DNA from 4 places in the Sporosarcina sp. P3 genome. Region 3 is predicted to be linked to each of the others. Evidence: riboswitches for the same ligand, from Rfam matches in the RefSeq annotation. Region 3 holds a riboswitch; each other region holds the start of a gene.

Region 1 (6,261 bases), on a different contig from region 3:
CAAATGGCAGAATTCCGAAAACGTCATCTCGGCTTCATCTTTCAGGACTATAATCTACTCGATACGCTAACAGTAAAAGAAAATATACTGCTTCCGCTATCGGTGCAGAAAGTTTCTAGAAAACTAGCCGATGAAAAATTTCATGCAGTGGCGGAGGAATTGGGGATTTCCGAAATTGCTGCCAAATACCCGAACGAAATTTCAGGTGGGCAAAAGCAAAGGACGTCTGCAGCACGAGCATTCATCCATGATCCGAGCATTATTTTTGCGGATGAACCGACAGGCGCTCTCGATTCAAAAGCGGCATCCGATTTGTTGAACAAACTAAGTGATCTCAATAGGAAGAGGAATGCTTCTATTGTCATGGTGACTCACGATCCTCTCGCCGCAAGTTTTAGTGAACGTGTGGTGTTCATCAAAGATGGACAAATCTACACGCAACTAAATAAAGGAGATCAGACGCGTAACGAATTCTTTACTGACATCATCAAAACGCAAGGTGTGTTGGGTGGTGTGCAACATGACGCTTAATCAACTGATTTTCCGCAATATCAAGAAAAACCTTAAACATTATTATGTGTATATCTTTGCCTTGGTTTTTAGCGTAGGTTTGTATTTTTCATTTGTCACGTTGCAATTCGATCCGGCATTGGACGATGCAACAGGAGGAGTGAAAGGTGCTGCAGCTATTAAATCAGGTTCAGTTTTTCTGATTGTGATCGTGTCTGTATTCTTGCTATATGCTAACAATCTATTCATTAAACGACGCAGTAAAGAGATTGGATTATTCCAATTGATCGGGATGACAAAAGGAACTGTTTTCCGTATTTTAAGTGTAGAGAATTTTGTATTATACGTAGGTTCTCTCGTTATCGGGCTATTCTTAGGATTTTCGATGTCACGATTACTCATGCTCATTTTATTTAAGGTCACTGGTGTAACGGATGTTGCAACCTTACGTTTCTCTTCAGAAGCTTTGGTTCGGACATTGATTGTGTTTGCGGCAATCTTCGTATTAATTTTGATCATGAATGCGCTATTCATTAAACGGCAAAGTATATTATCTTTGTTCCGTGTAACGACTGTGACGCAACAGCGGGTCAAAAAGATGACAGTATTCCAGGCGGTCATCGGTGTGTTGGGTATTCTACTCATTGTATTCGGCTATTATTTATCATCCCGATTGTTTAGTAGTGTGTTCCTTGGTGATCAGCTATTTCTGGTCATGATCATCATACTAGCTTCAGTAATCATGGGAACCTATTTGTTCTATAAAGGCTCGGTCAGCTTTATCTTTAATCTGATTCGTAAACATAAAGGGGGGTATCTGAACGTTAACGACGTGCTGTCTCTCTCTTCAATTATGTTTCGAATGAAATCAAATTCCTTTCTATTAATGATTATTACTTCATTATCTGCGCTATCCATAGCGTTACTGTCGTTAAGTTATATATCATACTACTCAGTAGAGAAGACCGTAGAGCGAACTATTCCGGCCGACTTCACTATTCCTGATACTACACGTGCAAAGGAATTTACACAGGCACTTGAAAGTAAAAATATTTCTTATACTGAGACAGCTGTTGATCTATTGACTACACCTGTGGATTTATTGAGAGTGCTATCTATTCCTGGTGGGGAGAGTCAAAATATGAGTTATACCGACACAGAAATGATTGTCATTAGTGATGAAGGATTGTCGGAAATAGATGTAGCAGAGAAGGAAGTACTCTTCATTAACTTCGATAGCTTGACGGAAAATTTCATGAAATTTCAAACAGACCAGCAAATCGTATTTCGAGGCAAAGAGCATATGTATGATCTAACACTGAAAGGGATAGAAAAAACAGCTGTCCTTCCAACGCGTGTGACCTATGCTTTCGTTGTCGCAGTGGTGGATGATCAAGTATTCGGGAAGATGAATAAAGATAAAGATCCGTCTATAACATCTGAATTTACAGAGTATCATGGAGTGGATATAGACAATGAAAATGATCTAGAAAAAGCAAATGAATTATTTAGTGTGTTGGGAATAAACGACTGGGCAGGACATGAATCGAAGTTTGAGGAAAGAACTGAACAAATGCAAGGTGCGGGCATGATCATGTTCATCGTGGGATTCCTCGGTCTCGCCTTCCTTATTACGTCTGGCTGTATACTATACTTTAAACAGATGGACGAAAGTGAAGATGAAAAATCGAACTACACTATTCTTCGTAAACTCGGCTTTACACAAACGGATTTACTTAAAGGGGTTCAACGAAAGCAGCTATTTAATTTCGGCATTCCATTGGTCGTCGGTCTTTTACACAGCTATTTTGCTGTGAAATCCGGCTGGTTCCTATTCGGTACGGAAATGTTAGCACCTACGATTATTGTGATGTTCATCTACACGGTACTATATTCTATATTTGGCTTGCTATCCGTATTGAACTATAAACGTGTAATCAAAGATTCTTTATAACCAAGTGATCCCCCTGACACATCTAAGTCAGGGGGATTTTACTATGAATTAGTTACTACCTACCAATTCAGTAACCACAATTTGATATGCTTTATCCAAATTAGCTAGTTGCACAATTTTTTCTGCAGTGTTATTCGCCTGATCTTCGAAAATCTGTTTTTTTATATCTTTTACTAGTAAAGAGAGGGGGGTGGAGTGAGTGCTCACTCGGTCCGACATCAGTGTATCTTTTAGTAAGTTTGTAAAGTCATCAATTGTTTGATTGTGCATGAATCATTCTCCTCATCGTGTGTGTATTGGTTCGTTGACATAAAAAAACATCCGTCCGGTAAATGCTTGGAAGGATGTTAAGTGGGAAGCCATGACGAAGTAAACGGTTCGGCAGGAAATACATCTACGTTGGATCGATAGAAACTGTATCGAAGCCACCTAATGAATGTCCTGATTCCGTTTTTTCGTACGTCGGCTTGTGTATGATTTTTCATAAGCCGCACTTGACACCTCCTATCCGCGTAGGGTATTGGTGTGTACTGATCTAGGCAGGTCTCCTGGCTCGTCTTCATCGTATAATCCACCTTCCCATTTCCCTTGCGGTAAAACAGTGGTAACGAATTATACTCCAACTCACAGTTGCGGGACAGCATCGGTTTTTCACCGATTTCCCTTTTAAGCGTTTAAGAAAAATAAACGCACCTATCTCTAACACGATATTCAGTTGCTCTTTCAGTATATCACGCTTATTTATGAAATGAACAAAAATAATGTTACACTGCTACTACAACACGGAATGACACTAATTCGACGGAACGCACCGCTTGGAATGTCGGTCTTACCGTCCCGTTCTATAGATCAATGTTTAGTGGATGAACGAATGTCGAGTAGCGCTCCTTTGATGTAAATACACACTAATAAATACGACAAGCTCAGAAGCAGGAATGGACAACCAAATACCATTTAATCCGAAAATGCGTGGTAAAATCATTAGGAAAATTAACATGACGATGATTTCACGTGACGCGGTGATCCAAGTAGCCATCCGTACATTGCCGACAGACTGATAATAGGTCATCATGACAAAGTTCGTACCTGTGAACAAATAAGCGAAGAAGAACAGGTTAATTCCAGTAGTAGCCAAATCTCTAACGGCTTGTGGGAAGTCTCCGAAAATCGATACGATAGGCCCTGCTGCGAATTGGCCGACAAGGAAAAACACAGCGCCCGCGATCATGACAGTAAGAGTGGCCTTTTTTACAGTTTCCTTCATCCGTGCTCGATTACCAGAGCCTTGATAATAACTGATCAGCGGCTGAATCGCGCCGCCCATTCCTAGGAATAGCATCAGCATAACACTGTGCACATAGTTCAAAATAGAGAACGCCGCAACGCCTTCCGTACCAGCCATCCGTTCGAATGCAATATTGTGCGTAATAGTAAAAAAAGAGATTCCCAACTCGGAAAGGAAGCTCGGAAAACCAATGAATAGAATAGCTAGGAATAGCTTTCTATTGAATCGTAAGCGAATTAGTTTTAAATTATTGTTTTTCTTAAAAAAGTGGGTGACTAGTACTAACATGCCCAAAAAGGAAGCGATAATTGTAGCACTTGCAGCACCGGCGACGCCATAATCTAGAATGAATAAAAACACATAATTCAAGATGATGTTCACGACGGACGTTACAATTAACCCGGCCATTGAAAGGTTCGGTGCTCCATCATTGCGCACGAAAATGCTAAACGTGTTTTCTACAGTAAAGATAAAACCAAACAGTAAAATCACAAATAAGTATTGTGATACATAAGGGAAAGTGGTCGTATTCGCTCCTAACGCATACGCTAGCGGATCTCTAAAAATAAAGGCGGTCAAGCCTATTATAGTGGTGAATAAGAAAATAGAGACGATCGCATGTGTGAAAATCGAACGAGCTTTTTGCACATCTTTGGCACCCATCGCCATAGAGTATTTCGTAGCGGCGCCTATACCAATCCACAAAGAAATAGCAAAAAAGATAGTATAAACGGGAGCCGAAATTCCGACTCCCGCTAATGCTTCTGCACCCAATCGATTACCGACCATAATGCCATCTGCCACAATGTTGATGGCCATTAGTAACATACCGACAGTTGACGGTATTAAATAACGTAAAAAGATACGTCCTACAGGCTCAGTATCCAATTGATTGAATTTGGGTGAAGAAGAACTCATTGCACAGGGCTCCTTTGTAGATCAAGTTCCATAATAAGACAAGGGAATTCACCCACATCATCAATTTTACCATTTAACCTAAAACCGAACTTTTCATATACATGCTGTGCGGCTTTATTACTTGGATAAATACTTAAAAAAATCTTGTCGCATTGATACTTTTCTTCCATTCTCGTAAGGAGAAGTTTAAGAAATCTGCTAGCATAACCTTTACCTTGGTGATGCTGATCTATCATAAAACGATCAAGCCATACGTTGCCATCCGCTTCACGACCGTGCATCGCATAACCGACTAATTCTTCTCCATCATATAAGCCAATGGACTTCCATTCTGGTTCAAATTGAGATTGTGCTAGTGAAAATGAATTGCTTTCAATAAAGTTCTTTTGGTTTTCATGTACGGATAAATAGGCAACTTCCTGCCAATTTTCATTCGTTACCTCACATGCGTGGAGGCTCATAATTCCATCTCGCTTTCGATTTATTGTAAAACAGTAAAACTTCTTTTGTTTTATTAGTTTATTTAGTCATCACGTTTCTTAATGAATCCGAACAATAGGATATCTACTATAGAATCTAATGCTTCGGTAACCGTCATGCGATTTTCATAGAAAAACTTTCGATCAAGTGTAGAGTTCGTTGCATCTATAATCAACTTCATAAGCAACTCTACGTTTTGATCTGCAATGATCCCTTCATGAATTCCTTGTTCAATTAATTCACGAAGTTCATCCCATTCATGGAGTGCAGCGTGCACTCGTTCCCATTGTGCGGGATGTGTTTTTCTCATTTGATCAAGTATTTGCCAGTTATAAAAGTCATTGTACTTCGGTATGACCGTAATGACTTTCTTAATCTTATCTACGAGATGTAGTTCCTCGTCCTTCATAATTATATCGGTTTTTTCGTCGAACTCTTGTAATGTTGAGTTAATCAACGCATCTAAAATTTCCGTTTTGGAAGAAAAGTGTTCGTATAATGTACGTTTGCTGATACCTAGTCTTTTGGCTAGATCATCCATTGTGAACTTCATACTTTTTTCATGAACTTCTTCGAGGAAAGCTTTCATAATCCGTGCCTTCATTTATCGTACTCCTATCCTTATATACAGAATGAAAACTAAAAAAACATATCCAGTTTTCACCGTTCTTATTTAGTATAAGTACTTTTACTATAAAAAGCAAAGACTGCTGCTTGAAAATAGTATTTAGTAATAGATAGGCTTAAAAATTCTGTGTACAGGCTAATTTAACTGTTTACGTAGGAGGGAGGGGATAGAAGAGAAATTGGTTGTAGCTGTTGCGGGTGCTCGTGGATATATTGGTAATAATTTATTGAAATAGCTAAGTAGAAAAGCAAATGTTATTGGTCTTTCACGTAATGAAGATCAGTGAGGGAACACGGAAGACGTAGAGTAGCGATCTTGAGATCTGTTTTCTTTGAAAGATGCCGAGAAAGGTTTGGCTGTCGCTGATATTGCGGTATATCTCGTTTATTCTATGCAGAAATTAGCGAAATTATCTCAAGGAACTTTTGAAGACATGGATGTTATTTTAATGGATAACTTTGCGCAGTCCGCCAAAAAACAGGAGGT
Region 2 (6,261 bases), on a different contig from region 3:
GTATGTCGTCGATGGTGTGAAGCATTCGAAAGAAGTATGTCTCGACTTGCTGAACCTTGGTGGACGCGGGCACAGCTTAGCAATTCATACGGAAATTGATGCAGTGGCTCGTGAATTTGCCATGGAAATGCCGGTTTCACGTATTTTAGTCAACACGATGGCTTCCATTGGTGCAGTTGGCGGAACGACAGGCCTGATGCCGTCGCTCACATTAGGATGCGGAACATTTGGCGGCAATATTACATCCGATAACGTTACAGCTAAGCATTTGCTGAACATTAAGCGGATGGCATACGGTACAAAAGAAGTTCAGTTGCCGAAGCACTCAGAACCTGTGGACAGCTCAAATGATCAGCTTGTTTCCAGTGTAATGAATAATGTATCAGCTTCAACAAACAGCAACATTGATCCGGCATTAGTACAGAACTTAGTCAGTGAAATTGTTAAACAACTTACAAAATAAAACACTAATTGGAGGAATTTATTATGAATAGAGAAGGTACAGCATTAGGAATGGTAGAAACTAAAGGATTAATCGGCGCAATTGAGGCGGCAGACGCAATGGTGAAAGCAGCAAGCGTAAACTTAGTAGGTAAAGTACATGTAGGCGGCGGGATCGTAACTGTTATGGTACGTGGCGACGTAGGCGCAGTAAAAGCAGCAACAGATGCAGGTGCAGCTTCTGCACAACGTGTCGGCGAATTACTTTCTGTTCACGTGATCCCAAGACCACATAATGAATTAGAACTGATGTTACCAAAAAGCGAATAATCACTGCTGACATAGTAGAAAGGCGTGAACTAAATGAATCAGCAATTGATTGAGCAGATTGTCGGAGAGATCCTTGGACAGCTAGGGCAAAGTCCCGTTCAATTGCCGGAACGAGCAGTTCCCATTGCGGTTTCTGCTCGTCACGTACATTTACAGCCTGAACATGTGGAAATATTATTTGGCGCAGGGTATGAATTGACACAGCGGTCCGAGCTTTCACAGCCGGGCCAATTCGCTGCCAATGAAACGGTAATGATTGCGGGACCTAAAAGCAGTATTGAACGTGTACGTATTTTAGGACCTGTCCGCAAAGCGACCCAAGTTGAGGTCAGCTTTACGGATGCAATGAAACTCGGCGTCAAGCCCCCACTTCGGGAATCCGGCAATATTGAAGGATCTGCACCGATTACACTAATTGGACCAAAAGGTAGTGTGCATATAGACCAAGGACTGATTATTGCACAGTCGCATATCCATATGGCCCCTTCAGATGCTGCGCGCTTTGGCGTGGTAGACGGAGAGTATGTCACTGTGGAAGCGGATGGAGTCCGATCTATTTCATTTCGCCATGTACGCATTCGGGTGAATGAGCGATATCGTCTTGAAATGCATATCGATACCGATGAAGCCAATGCAGGTTTCATTACACAGGGGTCAATTGGGCGTCTAGTGAAACCAAATGACGCAAAAGAAACCATACCTATGCAAGCGGTGACGAAAACAACGAAGACACCTGATCCAGTACGTATTCCAGAATCACTTGAATTCACTAAAAAGCTCTTATCGGCTGAAGACGTGGCTGATATTTCGGAAAAGGAAATCGTCGTCAATAAAGGTACAATTGTTACGGCACTAGCAAGAGATACAGCACGAGAACTCGGTAAAACGATAACTAGTAGAAAGTAGAAAAGGTGATTACGCATGCGAATGGGTAGAGTAATTGGCAATGTATGGGCAACCCGTAAAGAGGATGGATTATCAGGATTAAAGCTGTTAATCGTCCAGCCAATTGATGCACACGGCAATAATATACAATCGCATATGGTCGCGGCAGATCGGATTGGAGCAGGGGTTGGAGACGAGGTACTCATTACGAGTGGTGGTTCTTCACGCTTTATTTTGCCGAAAGAAAACCCGATCCCAATCGACGCGGTCATTATTGGTATTATCGATTCAACAGAAGTAAAGAGAGGTGATATACATGAGTCAAGCGATCGGAATGATTGAGACAAAAGGATTGATTGGATCGATTGAAGCAGCAGATGCAATGGTAAAGGCATCTAACGTGGAGTTGGTATCACAAGAGATGGTAGATGGTGGTATCGTCACGGTCATCGTTCAGGGGGATGTCGGAGCAGTTCAGGCAGCTGTGGATGCAGGTCGTGATGCAGCAGCGCGTGTTGGAGAGTTGCTAGGTGCGCATGTGATCCCGCGTCCTGATGATTCAGTATATGGCATGGTGAAGCCGCTAGTGCCAACTACTCCAGAAATTCCAAAAGTAAAGAAAGCGGTAGAAGTGAAGAAGACGCCGAAGAAAGACTGAGGGCGGATAACTAATGAGCGCTTGTGTTACGTGATAGAGCGGTCAAAGCATGACTATGAGCGGATATCTACGTATATGAGCGGTTACACGCAAGGTATGATCGGATAATCATTTCTTATGAGCACTTACGAAGTTTTATTGAGCGAAAACTCATTGATCATATTGAAATCTATAGAAAGGAGTGGTTTCCATGGCTTTCAAACGACATAAAATTGCAGTCATCGGAGCGGGTCATACAGGTGCGACTGCTGCATTGATGGCAGCGCAGAAGGAATTAGGGGACATCGTATTGGTCGATATTCCAGACCTCTCCAATCCTACCAAAGGTAAAGCACTGGATCTCCTTCAGACAAGTCCTGTGCAACAGTTCAATTCCCGTATTACAGGCACTTCAAATTACGAGGATATTGAAGGCGCTGCAATGGTGATCATTACAGCCGGCGTCGCGCGGAAACCAGGTATGAGTCGTGATGATTTAGTTGCGACCAATGCGAAGATTATGCGTTCTGTTTCTGAACAAGTGAAGCGTTACGCACCAGACAGCGTGGTGTTGATTTTAAGTAACCCGGTAGATGCGATGACATATGTTTGCTATAAAACAACCGGTTTTCCTAAAAACCGCGTAATCGGTCAATCGGGTGTGCTGGATACTGCCCGTTTTAATACGTTCATCTCGGAAGAATTGAATATTTCCGTAGAAGATATTTCCGGCTTTGTCCTTGGTGGACATGGTGATGATATGGTTCCACTTGTGCGTTATTCTTACGCTGGAGGCATTCCATTGGATAAAATCATTTCGAATGAACGATTGGAAGCAATTGTGGAGCGTACTCGAAAAGGCGGCGGCGAGATCGTCTCGTTGTTAGGTAATGGTAGCGCGTATTACGCACCTGCGGCGGCTTTGGTGGAGATGGCGGAAGCAATTATAAAAGATAAGAAACGAATTATGCCATCTATCGCTTATTTAGAAGGCGAATATGGATATCAAAATATTTATTTAGGCGTTCCTACTGTTTTAGGTGGAAATGGGATCGAGAGTGTAATTGAACTCCCATTAACAGCGGAAGAACAAACAGCTCTCGATCATTCAGCTGACTCTGTCAAAGCAGTGATCGACATTTGCGAAAAGCAAATGTCTTAATCACTATTGATCTCTCTAAGTCGTAACGAGGACTTAGGGAGATATTTTTCTATAGAAAGAAGTATTTCGGAGTGCATTTCATTCATTGAATGATAGAGAAGTCATATGTTCATTTAAAAAATTCACAATAGTTAATAGAGAATTATAATTTCTTTATTTACTTATAATTTTATTTGTGATACAATAAACAGAATTAACTGAATTATGAAATATGCCTTTACTATATATAATCGGAAACATATAAAGAATGTTCTCTCCTATGACCTTTGAATGTAAGCGCTACCATTTTTTATAAAGGCAAAGGACATATTCTTTTATATCCCGACAAGGCATATACTAAGAAAAATACAAATCCAGGAGGTAATTTTAATGCAAAACAACCACTATCAAAACAATTCAACACTACCAGAGCAAAATGAGACGTTTTATTTGATCACAGGTTACTCAGAGAATGGTTTCATCCATGGGATTACGTGGGAAGAAGCGTATGTTCAAGGATTGGCGGAGTGCGGCTGTCTATGCGAACAACAACTAATGTAAGTAATGAAGAAAGCTCGATACAGGGTGCCTAGCAAAAACGATTGTGGATGGACTCACAGTAGTTTTGTGCATAGGTACCCTGTTAAGTTATGCCTTGCTTCTAAATAAAACAAACGCTACCACCCTCTATGTTATCCATGATAAAATGAATTCAATCAAATAAACGAGTTTGCACGATGCGTTGGTACCTATCAAGGTATAAAAGGGAATCCGTAAACCGGAGCTGTCCCCGCAACTGTACACACGGACGACCGTTAGAATTAGCCACTATGGAGACATGGGAAGGCACTAACGGAAGGATGAAGTGAAGCCAGGAGACCTGCCACGTTTCGTAATAGCAACACTTTCTTCGGGGGTTGAGGAGTGGGAGCAAAAAAGGTATCTGTCTCTATGTTTTTTGCGTGGAGTATATTCAAACTACCTGAATTTGTTTCCTCATTCACAACTATTGCAATCATCTTGCCGAAGAGGCGGAATGATTGTTTTTTGTTGTTTACGAAAGGAGACCGCAACATGAGAGTATATGAACAGACAAGAGAACATTTACATGAATATGCGTTGTTGCAGATATTGTATAAGCAAGCAGAACAACAACGTGGAAGACCCGTGTATTCAGGATTTCATCAAGTAGTAAGGAAATTGTTACAGGACGGGTTATACGGTCAATGGATTTATAACTATTCAGTAAGTGAAATCAAATGGCTTGGCTTACAGATTGTAGCGGAACGTGATCAACTGATTTCTTCTGAGCAGTTGCAGCAATATATGAATGAATTTGTCACGTCCGATTATGACGATAAAAGGTTAGGACTGCCTCAGGAAAGACTCATGCTCATAGCTATGGCCGCCATGCAAAATGAAACTGTCCAGCGCTTGCAAAAAGTACAGGAAGCATATTGGATACTGAGTCATGGCTATGTGACTTTGCCAGCTGAAATTATGTCCTTCTTCGGAAAGTCATTCTATCAGCGAAAGACGGGAGTTCGGCAATATGCTATGGATATTGCCGACAGTAGAATTGCATCATTTTTATCAAGTAAGGTAAAAGAAAAGCATATACGTATACCCGATTATTTTATGGAACAAGTAAAAGCATGCAGCTCTTGGAGTTTATTTGATGCTGAACAAGTAGAACGCACTTTTGGATGCCCACTTGGCAATTTTAACTTTGAGCGATTCTCTCGTGTCGCTGACGTTTCTTCTATTGCACATAAAAAGGTTTCTGCCATCGGTTTAATGAAGCGACTACTTGGAAGTGAGGGTGTTGTAGTGCATTTTCATAATCATGAACAACAAGAAAAGGCAGTGCTACATTCGTATATTCAATTACCACATGTTATGCGGGAAAAAGAATTGGTACGTACTTGTACCATACTTGTACGTTTGCTAAATGGCATTGAGAGTATATGGGGACGTACTATACAAATTGAAGTGGTAGGATGGGAAACCGCAATAGCTGACCAGCAAATTGGTTTACATTCAAAAAAGGCTACCCAGTTTATTGAAAGGGTAGCCCGAGAAATAAACTGCTACTTGGAGGCGGCATCCTGTCAAAGCGGAATGAAAACACCTCTACGTAAAGCAGCTACAGTCAAGCCTCGTTCGATAAACCAGGCAACCAAACAACAGCAAATCGCGATGATTGACCGAATAACTGCAGAACAGCGACATACTGATCGAGGTGGATCTGTCACGCTAGGAAAGTCTGCCACCATTGAAACAGCAGAACTGTTGCAACTACTTATAAAGGCATGGAGCGGTAGAATTCCAGAAGTCCGACTTATCTGAAACCTCTCTATTGTAGTGGAAACTAAAGTAACGTAAACTTAGTAGGAGTAGCAGTTTCCATTCGAGGTGAGACAAGTGTTTCAATTTGATACATTAGGACATGAAATGGTAACGGAATTATCGAATCTGATACGACAGCAAGTGATTTTAACGGATCGAAGAGGCTTTATTCAAGCGAGCACAGAACCAGCTCGAATCAACCAGTTCCATGAAGGAGCACTGCTAAGCATGCGTCAGAAAATGGTGCTTCGCATGGGGGATGACGAAGTAGGGCGTCTACATGGGGTCCGTAGGGGAATCGTCTTGCCGATTATCATTGCAGATGAACCGATTGCCGTACTAGGCGTAACGGGCGATCCAGACGATATTCACCCGCAGGCACAGCTGATTTTACGCGTAGCAGAACTGTTCATTCAAGATTCCATGAAACGAAAGCAGAAGGATGAAAAAGTGCGTGATGTGGAGTTTTTCGTCTTTG
Region 3 (6,261 bases):
ATAGCGCGATCGAAATTGTGAACTTGGCAATGCGTATTGTAGGTGCCAAAAGCTTGGAAATGTCCAATCCTCTTCAGCGATATTACCGCGATGTACGAGCTGGTCTTCACAATCCACCGATGGATGATATGACGATTACAAAGCTCGCACAAGCAGCAATTAGTGGACAACAATGATTAAACGTCTACTCGTGAGTGGTTATAAAGCCCATGAATTAGGAATTTTCAATGAAGATCATCAAGGTATTCCTATCATAAAAAAAGCGTTAACAGACCAATTATTAGCGCTTCTAGATCAAGGACTCGAATGGGTGATCGTCAGTGGACAGCTCGGAGTGGAAACGTGGGTTATTGAATGCGTATGGGATTTGCAAGAAGACTACCCCCATTTACAATACGCGGTTATTACTCCATTTCTTGATCAACAGTCGAAGTGGAATGAACTAAAACAAGAGACTTATGAACAAATCCTATCACTCGCAGATTATTCAGTGAGTCTGACCAACAAACCGTATGAAGCACCTTGGCAATTTGTAGAGAAGAATAAGTTTCTACTTCGAAATTCAGATGCTTTGTTACTAGTATACGACGAGGAAAATGAAGGTTCACCGAAATTCCTTAAGAAAATGGCAGCACAACTAGCTGAAACAACCAACTATGAATTAGTATCGATCACCGCGGATGACTTACAACTCATTGCGGAAGATTTGCAACGAGAACAATGGGAATAGCAAAAAGCGAAATGCCATAAAACAGGCACTTCGCTTTTTTTGCTATTTGATTACTTTCAAAACTCGCTTAAATTTATCTGTTCCCGCTTCACCAAGCAACTCATACAAAGCTGTTTCCACGCAAGTAACTGAAACACCAAGTTGTTTCATCTTTTGTAAGCCGATTATTTTAGTAGCTTCTGTTCTAGAAGAGACTGCATCCACTACCACTTCTACTTCATAGCCTTGCTTCACAAGATCAGCCGCTGTCATATAAACGCAAATATGCGTTTCAATTCCTGCAAGTACTACTTGCTTCCTATCCAAGTCATTCAGTTGTTTAACAAATTCCTCGTTGCCCATTGCGCTAAACGTCATTTTCGCAATAGGTTGTTGTTTTTCAAGCAAGTTCGATAACGATTCAGAAGTTGGCCCTAGACCATCAGGGTATTGTTCAAGCCATAAAATAGGAATATCTAAAATTTGTAATCCCTTAATCAGTTTTTCCAAGTTATCATGTAATTCCTTACTTTCATTAACGATCTGTGCAAGTTTCCCTTGTACATCGACTAATACGAAAACCGTTTGATTGGTTTGTAACATACTTTATTCATCCCCTTTCATCATTGTCGCTAGTATAGCATGTTTACAGATTTATTTGAAAAGTGGCACCTCTAATTAAGTGAGTAAAAAACCGTCACTCTTCTGGTAGTGAAAGAGTGACGGTTTGGAGTGGATATTAGTTTTGAACTGTCGCTTTTTGTTTTGCTTTTGCTTTCGCTTCAATACGACGAGCATGCAAGATCGGCTCTGTATATCCACTTGGCTGTTCTGCCCCTTTAAATATTAGGTCAGACGCCGCTTGGAATGCGACGGAATCATTATAGTTCGGTGCCATCGGCTGATACAATTCATCATCTGCGTTCTGCTGATCTACTACTTTCGCCATACGCTCTAAAGTTTCTTGTACTTGTTCTTTCGTACAAACGCCATGACGTAACCAGTTCGCAATATGTTGACTTGAAATACGTAATGTTGCACGGTCTTCCATTAATCCGACGTCGTTAATATCAGGAACCGTTGAACACCCTACACCTTGGTCAATCCAACGAACTACATAGCCCAAAATACCTTGCGCGTTGTTATCAAGTTCCGATTGCACTTCCTCAGCAGACCAATCCGCATTAGGTGCTAATGGAACGTCCAAAATACCATCGCGGTAATCGATTGAACTGTCAATCCCGGCTTGTACATCTTTAACATTTACTTCATGGTAATGCAATGCATGTATAATTGCAGCTGTTGGTGATGGAACCCATGCAGTACTCGCTCCCGCTTTCGGATGAGCAATTTTCTGTTCAAGCATTGCAGCCATTAAGTCAGGCATAGCCCACATGCCTTTACCAATTTGTGCATGTCCAGGCAGACCCGCTCCGATTCCTACTGCTACGTTTGCAGACTCATAGGAGGATAACCAGTTAGACGTTTTCATATCTGCTTTGCGAATAACTGGACCTGCTTCCATAGATGTATGGATTTCGTCGCCTGTACGGTCGAGGAATCCAGTGTTGATAAATGCAATACGCTCTTTCACTTCATGGATTGCAGATTTCAAATTCAGTGACATTCTGCGCTCTTCGTCCATAACTCCGATTTTGATTGTGTTTCGCTCAACACCTAGTAGATCTTCAATACGATCAAATAGTTTGTTCGCAAACGCTGCCTCAGCTGGACTATGCATTTTTGGTTTCACGATGTAAATAGAATTATGAAGGGAGTTTTTAAACTCTGCGTTTTCTTTAAAATTATGTGTAGCAATCAAGGATGTAAGAACACCGTCTAAGATTCCTTCAGGTACTTCATTACCATTTTCGTCTAGGATCGCATTATTAGTCATTAAATGACCTACGTTTCGTACGAACATCAATGAACGACCACGTAATGTCAGCTTTTGTCCATCTCCACTCGTATACGTTCGATCAGCATTCAATTTTCTTGTAACTGTTTTACTTCCGCGCTTGAACGTTGATTCCAAGTCGCCTTTCATTAGACCAAGCCAGTTACGGTAGACGCCAACTTTATCTTCAGCATCTACTGCAGCAATAGAGTCTTCACAGTCCATCAGCGTAGAGAGTGCCGCTTCGAGTACAAGATCTTTCACACCCGCTTTATCACTTTTACCGATTGGATCATTACGATCGATAGCGATTTCAATATGCAATCCATTGTTCACTAACAAAACGGCAGTCGGCGCCTCTTCAGGTCCATTATATCCAACGAACTTGGATTCATCTTGCAAGCGAGTCGTGCGATCGCTTTCAAGCGTCATTTGAAGTTTACCTTCTGCAATTTTATAAGCTGTCACTTCCGCATGAGAACCTTTAGCTAAAGGTGCTGCTTGATCTAACAATTTCTTCGCGAAATCAATTACTTTCTGCCCGCGAATCGGATTGTATTGAACTCCAGCTTCGGCACCCGCTTCATTACTAATAACATCCGATCCGTAAAGTGCGTCGTATAGACTACCCCATCGTGCATTCGCGGCATTTAATGCATAGCGAGCATTATCGATGGGAACTACCAATTGAGAACCCGCTTGGTTTGCGACTTCATCGTCAACATTTGCTGTTGTTACTTTAAAATCCTCAGGTACAGGCTCTAAGTAGCCAATTTCTTCTAGGAATTCTTTATATTTAGCGAAATCAAGTTCGCCTTTATTATTTTGATGCCATTCATTAATGGCCTTTTGCAATTCATCACGTTTTTCTAATAGCGCTTTGTTTTCAGGAGCAAGTTCATGAATGAGCGAATCAAAGTTTGTCCAAAATTGATCTTGTTGGATTTCTAAGTCCGGAAGAACCTCTTCGTTTACGAAGTTGTATAGTTCTGTTGCGACTTGCAATTTACCTACTTTTTCATAGTTTGTCATGGATATAAGCCACCCCTTAATAATTTTTTGCGCTATTCTGTTGTATAACATATAGCGATGAACACCTATCATCGTCCATTATTCGGCAACACCCCATAGCCTGTCAATTCATAATCGACACATAACAAACGAGTGATTTCTTCACTTGAAGACGTGTTAGTACCTATCATACCTAAAGTCTAGTTGACTTTCAACTGAATTGTGAAAATTTTCACATCACGGTGAATTACGTCTGAGTCAATTTTTTTACAACAGTTATATAACAGTAAAGATTTTATACTATTTCATCACTTCTCTTCGCTAGTTGTACTTTAAGGAGCCCCACCTGTAAATTTAGATAGCAAGTTGACACACTATTTCGCATGTGATAGCTTTAGAGACAATCATCTGAATTGAATAGTTTGAAAAGTAGGTGGAATGAAAATATTTTCATTTCTTAAAGGGGAATCCTTTTCTTGGAGCGGTCCCGCCACTGTGAAGACGCCAATGCGTCCAGCCAGATACCTGCCTATTTTTCATAACGCTTAATCCTACGATGAATAGGGAAGTGTTAGACAGACGTAGTCTATAAACACATGCTGTTTTTAGCATGTTATTTTATATGCACTCGCTTTTCTAACATCTCCCCTAGAGATGTTTTTTTATTACAAAAAATCAAGGGGGAATGTATCGATGGTAAAAAGCAGTATAGCGGGCTATCCCGTCATAGGTGAGAATCGTGAGTGGAAACGTGCACTCGAAGCATTTTGGTCAAAGAAGATTTCAGAAGACGATCTTCTGAAAACGACGAAAGAGATCCGCTTGGCGAACTTGAAGAAACAGCAAGATGCTGGAATTGATTTGATTGCTGTAGGCGATTTTACATTGTATGATCGGGTACTTGATACGTCTGCAATGTTCGGAATCATCCCTTCACGATTTAACTGGAAAGGTGGACAAGTTTCCACTTCCACATACTTTTCCATGGCTCGCGGTAATGATGAGGCGGTAGCTTCCGAAATGACGAAATGGTTCAATACGAACTATCACTACATCGTGCCCGAATACGAAGGCCAGCGTTTTCAGTTAACTGAAAATAAACCGCTAACTGCTTATCGTGAAACGAAGAAAGAACTGGGTATTGAAGGTAAACCTGTTCTACTTGGCCCCTATACATTACTCAAGTTATCCAAAGGGTTTGAAGATCATGATGTGCCGTCTATTATCCTGCAATTGATCCCACTCTATCAAAGGGTACTACAGGAATTACAAGACGAAGGCGTTCAATGGGTTCAAATCGATGAGCCAATTCTATGTACATCTATTAGCTCAGATGAAATGAAAACTGTTACAGAAATTTATTCACAATTAACGAAAAATCTGAGTGGTCTGCATATTGTTCTACAGACATATTTTGATGCAGTGGAACATTACACGGAAACGATTGCGTTACCCGTTTCAGCGATCGGACTCGATTTCGTCCACGGACGCGAGAAAAACTTAGATCATCTGACGCAACATGGTTTCCCAACAGACAAAGTACTTGCAGCAGGGATTGTAGATGGACGCAACGTATGGCGTTCCAATTTACAGAAAAAGCTTACATTGGCCGAAACCATCCAACAGCAAGTTTCACCCGATAAATTGTGGATTCAACCTTCATGTAGTTTGCTCCACTCACCTGTCACGACTCGCTCGGAACAGAAACTAGATCAAACAATCTTGAACGCTTTAGCATTTGCCGACGAGAAGCTGGAAGAAGTCAGGACGATTCAAACAGCTCTAAAATATGGAAAAGAGAAATTCACTAAAGTATTTGAAGACAGCGAAGCAGCATTGACTGCATTTAATGCCCTTCCTGCTCGCAATAATAAAGAGGTACGTGAAGCGACTTCTGGAAGCCTACTTTCTGACAGTAAGCGCAATCTCCCATTTGCGGAGCGCAAAGTGAAGCAACAAGAAAAATTCCAATTGCCACTCCTTCCTACTACAACAATCGGTAGTTTCCCACAAACGCCAGAAGTTCGGGCTACACGGAATAAATGGAGAAAAGGTGAAATTACGAATCAACAATACAAAGATTTCGTTCATGCTGAAATTAAAGAATGGATCGATATTCAAGAAGACTTGGGTCTTGATGTCTTGGTACATGGCGAATTCGAACGTACAGACATGGTGGAATATTTCGGTGAAAAGCTTGATGGTTTTGTCTTTACTGAAAAAGCATGGGTACAATCCTACGGTTCACGTTGTGTTAAGCCTCCAATCATCTTCGGAGACGTTGCATTCACTAAACCTATGACTGTGGAAGAATCTGTTTATGCGAAATCCCTTACAGATCATGAAGTAAAAGGAATGCTCACGGGTCCTGTCACTATTTTAAACTGGTCATTCGTTCGTGACGACTTGTCGAGAGAAGAAGTAACAAACCAAATTGCACTCGCTTTGCGTAAGGAAATTGAAGCGCTTGAAGCAGCTGGCATTCATATGATCCAAGTTGACGAGCCGGCACTTCGCGAAGGTCTTCCTTTAAAGAGATCTGAGTGGAAACACTATTTAGATTGGGCCGTCAATGCATTCCGCGTATCTACTGCTTCAGTGGAAGATACGACGCAAATTCATACGCATATGTGCTATTGTGATT
Region 4 (6,261 bases), on a different contig from region 3:
AAAATAAAATCATAACTTCCTCCTAATCCCCGCAAGGCGCCGGCTCTACTTCAATCTTGCAGCTCATGTCGTAATAGTCATAGTTCAGTACTTTTTTAACACGTTTAAAATACTTAAAGAAACGTTCGTTAGGGTGTGCATTTTGTTCATATTCTTCTATAATTTTGGTGACCAACGGGATTAAATTATCCGGTTCAATTCCCTCAGCGATTGGCTGGGCAGCATGAGCAGTACGGCCAACCGGTTTCGCTCCAATAAATAAATCAAACTTTTTCTTTCGGTAAACAATTCCAATGTCGTCAAACACAGGGCGATAACATGCCATGCCGCAACCATTGAACCCGACATGCAACTGCTTTGGAAGCTTCATCCCTTCAAACTTTGCTGCGATTTCTTCCGCATATGGGATAGAATCCGCCTTTTCTCCGTAACAAAAATCACACGCTTTAACTTTTAAGACTTCCCCTGCCGGCATGACTGTAAAGCGTTCGTTTTCAAGTTTTTCAACAATCGCTTCAGGATTATCTGTTGTAACTTTTACAATAAAACGATGATCCGGTGTATATTCCAATGTGCCTTTCTCACCAACGACTTCAGCTAAAACCAGCATCTGTTCTGCTGTGATCATTTTATTAGCAACACCAGGCGAAACGGAAAATTCAAATATATTCTCGATCGGCTGCCTCACCAAAAATGGGTTTTCCACTTCTTCTTCTGAAACCATAGATAAAGCCTTTAATGCCATATCCATTGACTGAACCTTTTCTTTTGGCTCTGGTTCTTGCACAGGAGCCTGCTCGGGCACCTTACTTATGATTTCCTCATATCCTGACCGCGCCTCTCCGGTTTCCTGATCAAGCGCCCATGGTTCTGCTTCCTTTTTCAAACGCTGATGCGGTTTTAAACTTTGTTTACCTTCTCCCAACGTATATTTACGTTGGTAACCGCGCGGTGTAATAATCTTTCCATCATAAAAGAAAGTGGAAGAGTTACCGATAATGACAGTCGTCAGCATTCCAATATCATGCTCAAGCATTTCCGATAATGTCGTTAGGACAATACGCTGGTTTTCACGATACGCACTTTTCACCAGGCCTACAGGCGTATCAGGGGAGCGATATTTTAGTAAGATATTCTGTGCTTCTACAATTTGACGCGTCCGGCGTCCGCTCTTTGGATTGTATAAAGCAATGACAAAATCCGCCATCCCGGCAGCTTCAATACGTTTTTCGATAACAGTCCATGGTGTCAGATGGTCACTCAAACTGATCGTACAAGAATCATGCATAACAGGTGCACCCAGTAAGCTTGCACATGAGTTAATAGCTGAAATACCTGGAACGATTTCTACATCAATTCCCTCTGCTTCAGTCCAGCCCTTTTCGACCAGCACCTCATACACTAATCCAGCCATGCCATACGCACCTGAATCACCACTGGAAATTACTGAGACAATACCGCCTGCCTCCGCTTTCTTAACAGCATCTTGTGCACGTGAAACTTCTTCAGTCATTCCTGTGCTGACAATAGACTTCGCCGTTACCAAATGCTTAATCAGCTCTACATACGTTTTATAACCAATAATATAATCACTTGCTTGCAGTGCGTCTAATGCCCGTCCCGTAATATGTTCAGTAGCACCGGGACCAAAGCCGACGACATAAATTTTTCCCTTTTTCATGATTTCCCTCCAAATAAAAATGCCTACACTCCTTTTCAGGGGAGTGTAGGCACGTGAAAGTATATTAGAAGTCATACTAAAAAAAACAATTAATATTATTGTCCCGCCCATACTTCTCCCACCGAAAAGTAAAGTGTCATTTAAATAAGCAGGTTTCCTGACTCAAGCTTCACTTTACTCTTACACCTTCCCAATTTCTCAGTGGTATTGTAATTTCATCAGCATTTACAGTAGCGGGGGCTGTACTAGAATTTCACTAGTTTCCCTTTTAACTCACAATGTGAGCACTTATTTAAATTAGTTTATTTAATTTTCATAAATATAACACATAATCTTCTAATCTACAAACCTACTTTGGTTTATTTTCTATACCCTTCTGATAGACTATCTCTTCTTTCTGAATTTCTTTGTTTTCTATTCTCAAGAAAACTCGTCCTCAGTGCAACCATGATCGCAAGCTAGAGGCATTCAGTAAATCTTTACATTTTAGAATATCGCAGTCAAAGTCAAGCATAGCTATACATTTACAAACTACTCACTACTTGAATTAGTGGGTTATGAACTATTAGGATAGACTACAGTGTTAATTACGGGAAGAAATTTAAAACTCTAAAAAACCTCTTTCCAAAAACTCGGAAAGAGGTTGTAAAGGTTGATATGAAATCAATATTAACGTTTTGAGAACTGAGGTGCACGACGAGCGCCGCGAAGACCATATTTTTTACGTTCCTTCATACGTGGATCACGTGTTAGGAATCCTGCTGATTTAAGTGCTGCACGGAAATCAGGATCTACAGTAAGCAATGCACGAGCAACGCCGTGACGGATTGCGCCTGCTTGACCTGTGTAACCTCCACCGTGAACGTTAACGTGGATATCGTAGCTTCCAAGTGTTTCCGTTGTAACTAGTGGTTGTTTAATGATTTCACGAAGTGTTTCGAATGGTACGTAGTCTTCTACGTCACGATTATTGACGACAATTTTGCCTTCGCCAGGAATTAGACGTACACGAGCTACTGAACTTTTACGACGGCCAGTGCCGATATATTGTACTTGTGCCAAGTGGGTTTCCTCCTCTTAATTAACCGCGAAGCTCGAAAGCTTCTGGTTTTTGTGCTGCATGCTGATGTTCTGGACCAGCAAATACGTGTAATTTCTTGATTGTTTGACGACCTAGAGGACCGTTTGGAAGCATTCCTTTAATCGCAAGTTCAAGCATTTTTACAGGGTAGTTTGTACGCATTTCTAGAGCAGTACGTGACTTGATGCTACCTGTGTAACCAGAGTGACGGTAGTACATTTTATCTTTCAACTTGTTACCAGTCAATTGGATTTTTTCAGCGTTGATGATGATGACGTGATCGCCTGTATCAACATGTGGTGTAAACGTTGGTTTATGTTTACCGCGTAAAAGAGTTGCAACTTCTGAAGCAAGACGACCAAGCGTTTGTCCTTCAGCGTCGACAACTAGCCATTTACGTTCGACTTCGTGACCTTTAGCCATGAATGTTGTGCGCATATTGTATTTCCTCCTAAAATATCAAATCTGTTCCCTGTTTTCTCTATCCCTAAACACAAATAAACTTCCGGGGCTTGTTTGTGGGGTTATTGAAATACCATTTATCATGTTATCCTTTATTGCCAATAAAGTCAAGCGTTTTTATGTATACGCCAGGATTAGTTGCCATGACTTCAATATGTGACTTCTAGTAAGTACAAACCGTGTGCCGCCGCAGTTTTCCCTGCTCTTTGGCGATCTTTCGCCTCGAGTATTTTTTGGATATCTTCAGGCTCGTCCCAACCAATGCCGACTGCTAACAAAGCACCAGCAATCGTACGAACCATATTGTAAAGAAATCCATCTCCTTCCACTTCAAGAACTAGTTCGTCCTGATGCCGTTCAAGTGTTAGTTTTCGGATCGTGCGGACTTTATTCGAAGTAGCGGTCTTCGCCGAACAGAAACTTGTAAAGTCATGTGTACCGATTAAATAGGCAGCACCTGCCTTCATTCGTTCTATATCCGGATTCCATCTACCTAAATGAACAGCAAAATTACGTTCGAATGGACTTTGCAATTCTCCATAGGACCATTTATATCGATACGTTTTGCCTTTTGCACCGTAACGGGCGTGAAAGTCTTTAGACACCTGTTCAATCGCAGTTATACGAATGTCCTTAGGTAGCAATACATTCAATGCCATCAGCCAACGATCACCTAAATCAAGAGGTGTGTCAAAATGAATGACCTGACCTAACGCATGAACACCGGCATCGGTTCGTCCGCTTGCTACCGCGTGTGATGTCGGGTTTTTATGCAATTTAACAAGGGCTTTATCAATCTCAGCTTGAACTGTCCGCATGTTTGGTTGCGATTGATAGCCGGCAAAATACGTCCCGTCATACGAAACAGTTGCTTTCATTCGTTTCAATTTATTCACTTCCTCACCCACAGCAATACACCTACTAATAGCACAAACGTGATCAGAACAGCAGTATCCCTTATGTGCCAAGACAGCTGACGGAACCTTGTGCGACCTTCTCCACCACGGTAGCCACGCACTTCCATAGCGATCGCCAAATCTTCCGCACGCTTAAACGCACTAACAAATAGTGGGACAAGCAACGGAATGACTGCCTGCACCCGTTCTTTGATGGAACCGGTACTTAAATCAGACCCTCTAGCTAATTGTGCCTTTAAAATTTTATCCGTTTCATCCATCAAGGTTGGAATAAAACGTAGTGATATGGACATCATCAATGCCAACTCATGTACTGGCAATTTCAGCTTTTTAAAAGGATTGAGCAACGTTTCCAATCCATCCGTAATCGAGATCGGTGAAGTGGTTAGTGTCAATACTGTCGTAATCAAAACAAGAACTAAAAATCGGATGGATATAAATATACCCATTCGCAATCCCTCTTCATATATTTTGATAAACTTCCATTCAAATATAATAGGTCCTTCGCGTGTAAAGAAAATATGTAATAGAAGAGTAAAAATGATCAAAAAAATGACTGGTTTTAATCCATTAATCAAAAAGTACGGTCTAATTCGGGCAAGTGCAATAACAAATGCTGTGAAGCCAAGCAAAATGGCATAGGACACAACGTTATTAGCCAAGAATACCGCTACTACAAACAGAAAGACAAAGAGCAATTTGGAACGAGGATCCATACGATGCACAATGGATGTACCTGGAATAAAACGGCCTATAATCATTTTTTCTAACATGGCCGCTCCTCTTTTCTTGCAATAGCTTTTGCTAATTCTTGTGCCAATATGTCTTCCGTAAGTGCAATACGATCGAAACGTTGACCACTCATCTTTTCAATCTCACGCTGAAAACGCACGGAACGCGGGATGCTGAGTCGAAATGAATGAAGCTCGTCTTCCATACTATATATTTCTTCAGGCGTCCCTTCCATCACGGCTGTCCCCTCATGCATCACCAGGATTCGATCACTGTAACGTGCCGCATCTTCCATACTATGGGTCACAAGAATGGTCGTTAGACTCTCCGTCTTATGCAAATGATGGAATAACTCCATAATCTCCTTACGACCTTTAGGATCCAACCCCGCTGTAGGCTCGTCAAGGACCAAGACAGATGGCTTGAACGCCAAGACACCTGCAATCGCAACGCGCCGCATTTGACCTCCTGACAGTTCGAAAGGAGACTTCTGCAACACATCATCCGGCAGACCTAACAGTTTCACTAATTCATGTGCGCGAGCTCTTGCTTCTTCTTTCGGCACACCAAAATTTATGGGACCGAACATGATATCTTTTTCAACTGTTTCTTCAAATAACTGATGTTCAGGGAACTGAAACACAATCCCTACTTGGTGCCGTACTTCCTTCATCTGCTTACCTTTAGTTTGGGCAGTAATCATCGTGTCACCTATTTGGACGATACCTTCAGACGGCTTTAGCAACCCATTCAAATGAAGCAATAGAGTCGACTTCCCTGAGCCCGTATGACCAATAATTGATGTATAAGAGCCTGAAGGGATCGTAGCTGTCACGTCGTGCAAAGCACGTTTCTCAAACGGTGAATCTTTAGCGTATAAGTATCCTACTTGCTGAAGTGAAATGTCCACAATTCATTCACCAACTCTTCTTCTGTCATATGATTGCCTTGCAACTCTACGCCAGCTGCTCTTACTAACTCAGAAACGCGTAAAGCAAAAGGCAGATCGAGCCCAATCTTTTCGAGCTCAGTACCTTGGCGGAAAATTTCCTGTGGTGTACCTACCATCAATACTTGTCCTTCATTCATTACCAATATACGATCTGCCAATAATACTTCTTCTAAATCATGTGTAATGGATAACACAGTCAAACCAATTTCCGATCGCAACTTCTTGACGATCTCAATGACCTCTTCACGTCCTTTCGGATCCAACATGGAAGTGGCTTCATCCAAAATAAGTAGCTCGGGATGCAATGCTAATGCGCCTGCAATCGCTACACGCTGCTTCTGACCGCCTGATAGATGATGTGGCTCATGATTAATGTAATCCGTCATCTTCACTTGTTCTAAAGCCTCTTGAACACGTTTTACCATCATGTCGTATG

The links. Region 3 has a riboswitch for cobalamin ahead of metE (5-methyltetrahydropteroyltriglutamate--homocysteine S-methyltransferase). Riboswitches for the same ligand answer to the same signal wherever they lie in the genome.
Region 1: it holds a riboswitch for cobalamin, as region 3 does, so the genes downstream of both, CSV61_RS14335 (hypothetical protein) here and metE (5-methyltetrahydropteroyltriglutamate--homocysteine S-methyltransferase) in region 3, are expected to answer to the same signal.
Region 2: it holds a riboswitch for cobalamin, as region 3 does, so the genes downstream of both, CSV61_RS05605 (ribonucleotide reductase N-terminal alpha domain-containing protein) here and metE (5-methyltetrahydropteroyltriglutamate--homocysteine S-methyltransferase) in region 3, are expected to answer to the same signal.
Region 4: it holds a riboswitch for cobalamin, as region 3 does, so the genes downstream of both, cobJ (precorrin-3B C(17)-methyltransferase) here and metE (5-methyltetrahydropteroyltriglutamate--homocysteine S-methyltransferase) in region 3, are expected to answer to the same signal.

Annotation. Positions count from the first base shown of each region.
Region 1 covers NZ_PDZE01000014.1:12,300-18,560, forward strand. The annotation lists gene CSV61_RS14325 (ABC transporter ATP-binding protein) at 1-531, shown strand, start outside; gene CSV61_RS14330 (FtsX-like permease family protein) at 521-2,464, shown strand; gene CSV61_RS14335 (hypothetical protein) at 2,513-2,734, opposite strand; cobalamin riboswitch at 2,986-3,176, opposite strand; gene CSV61_RS14340 (MATE family efflux transporter) at 3,321-4,667, opposite strand; gene CSV61_RS14345 (GNAT family N-acetyltransferase) at 4,664-5,128, opposite strand; gene CSV61_RS14350 (TetR/AcrR family transcriptional regulator) at 5,191-5,751, opposite strand; gene CSV61_RS14355 (hypothetical protein) at 6,107-6,261, shown strand, end outside.
Region 2 covers NZ_PDZE01000003.1:265,404-271,664, reverse strand. The annotation lists gene CSV61_RS05635 (aldehyde dehydrogenase family protein) at 1-463, shown strand, start outside; gene CSV61_RS05630 (BMC domain-containing protein) at 487-771, shown strand; gene pduL (phosphate propanoyltransferase) at 805-1,677, shown strand; gene CSV61_RS05620 (EutN/CcmL family microcompartment protein) at 1,693-1,998, shown strand; gene CSV61_RS05615 (BMC domain-containing protein) at 1,973-2,314, shown strand; gene mdh (malate dehydrogenase) at 2,505-3,455, shown strand; gene CSV61_RS16705 (hypothetical protein) at 3,825-3,995, shown strand; cobalamin riboswitch at 4,161-4,335, shown strand; gene CSV61_RS05605 (ribonucleotide reductase N-terminal alpha domain-containing protein) at 4,509-5,783, shown strand; gene CSV61_RS05600 (CdaR family transcriptional regulator) at 5,859-6,261, shown strand, end outside.
Region 3 covers NZ_PDZE01000012.1:17,358-23,618, forward strand. The annotation lists gene CSV61_RS13505 (acyl-CoA dehydrogenase family protein) at 1-176, shown strand, start outside; gene CSV61_RS13510 (SLOG family protein) at 173-730, shown strand; gene CSV61_RS13515 (hydrolase) at 773-1,312, opposite strand; gene CSV61_RS13520 (malate synthase G) at 1,449-3,638, opposite strand; cobalamin riboswitch at 4,032-4,164, shown strand; gene metE (5-methyltetrahydropteroyltriglutamate--homocysteine S-methyltransferase) at 4,311-6,261, shown strand, end outside.
Region 4 covers NZ_PDZE01000003.1:120,779-127,039, forward strand. The annotation lists gene cobK (precorrin-6A reductase) at 1-13, opposite strand, end outside; gene cobJ (precorrin-3B C(17)-methyltransferase) at 23-1,681, opposite strand; cobalamin riboswitch at 1,812-1,988, opposite strand; gene rpsI (30S ribosomal protein S9) at 2,351-2,743, opposite strand; gene rplM (50S ribosomal protein L13) at 2,763-3,200, opposite strand; gene truA (tRNA pseudouridine(38-40) synthase TruA) at 3,374-4,111, opposite strand; gene CSV61_RS04890 (energy-coupling factor transporter transmembrane component T family protein) at 4,117-4,914, opposite strand; gene CSV61_RS04895 (energy-coupling factor ABC transporter ATP-binding protein) at 4,908-5,783, opposite strand; gene CSV61_RS04900 (energy-coupling factor ABC transporter ATP-binding protein) at 5,759-6,261, opposite strand, start outside.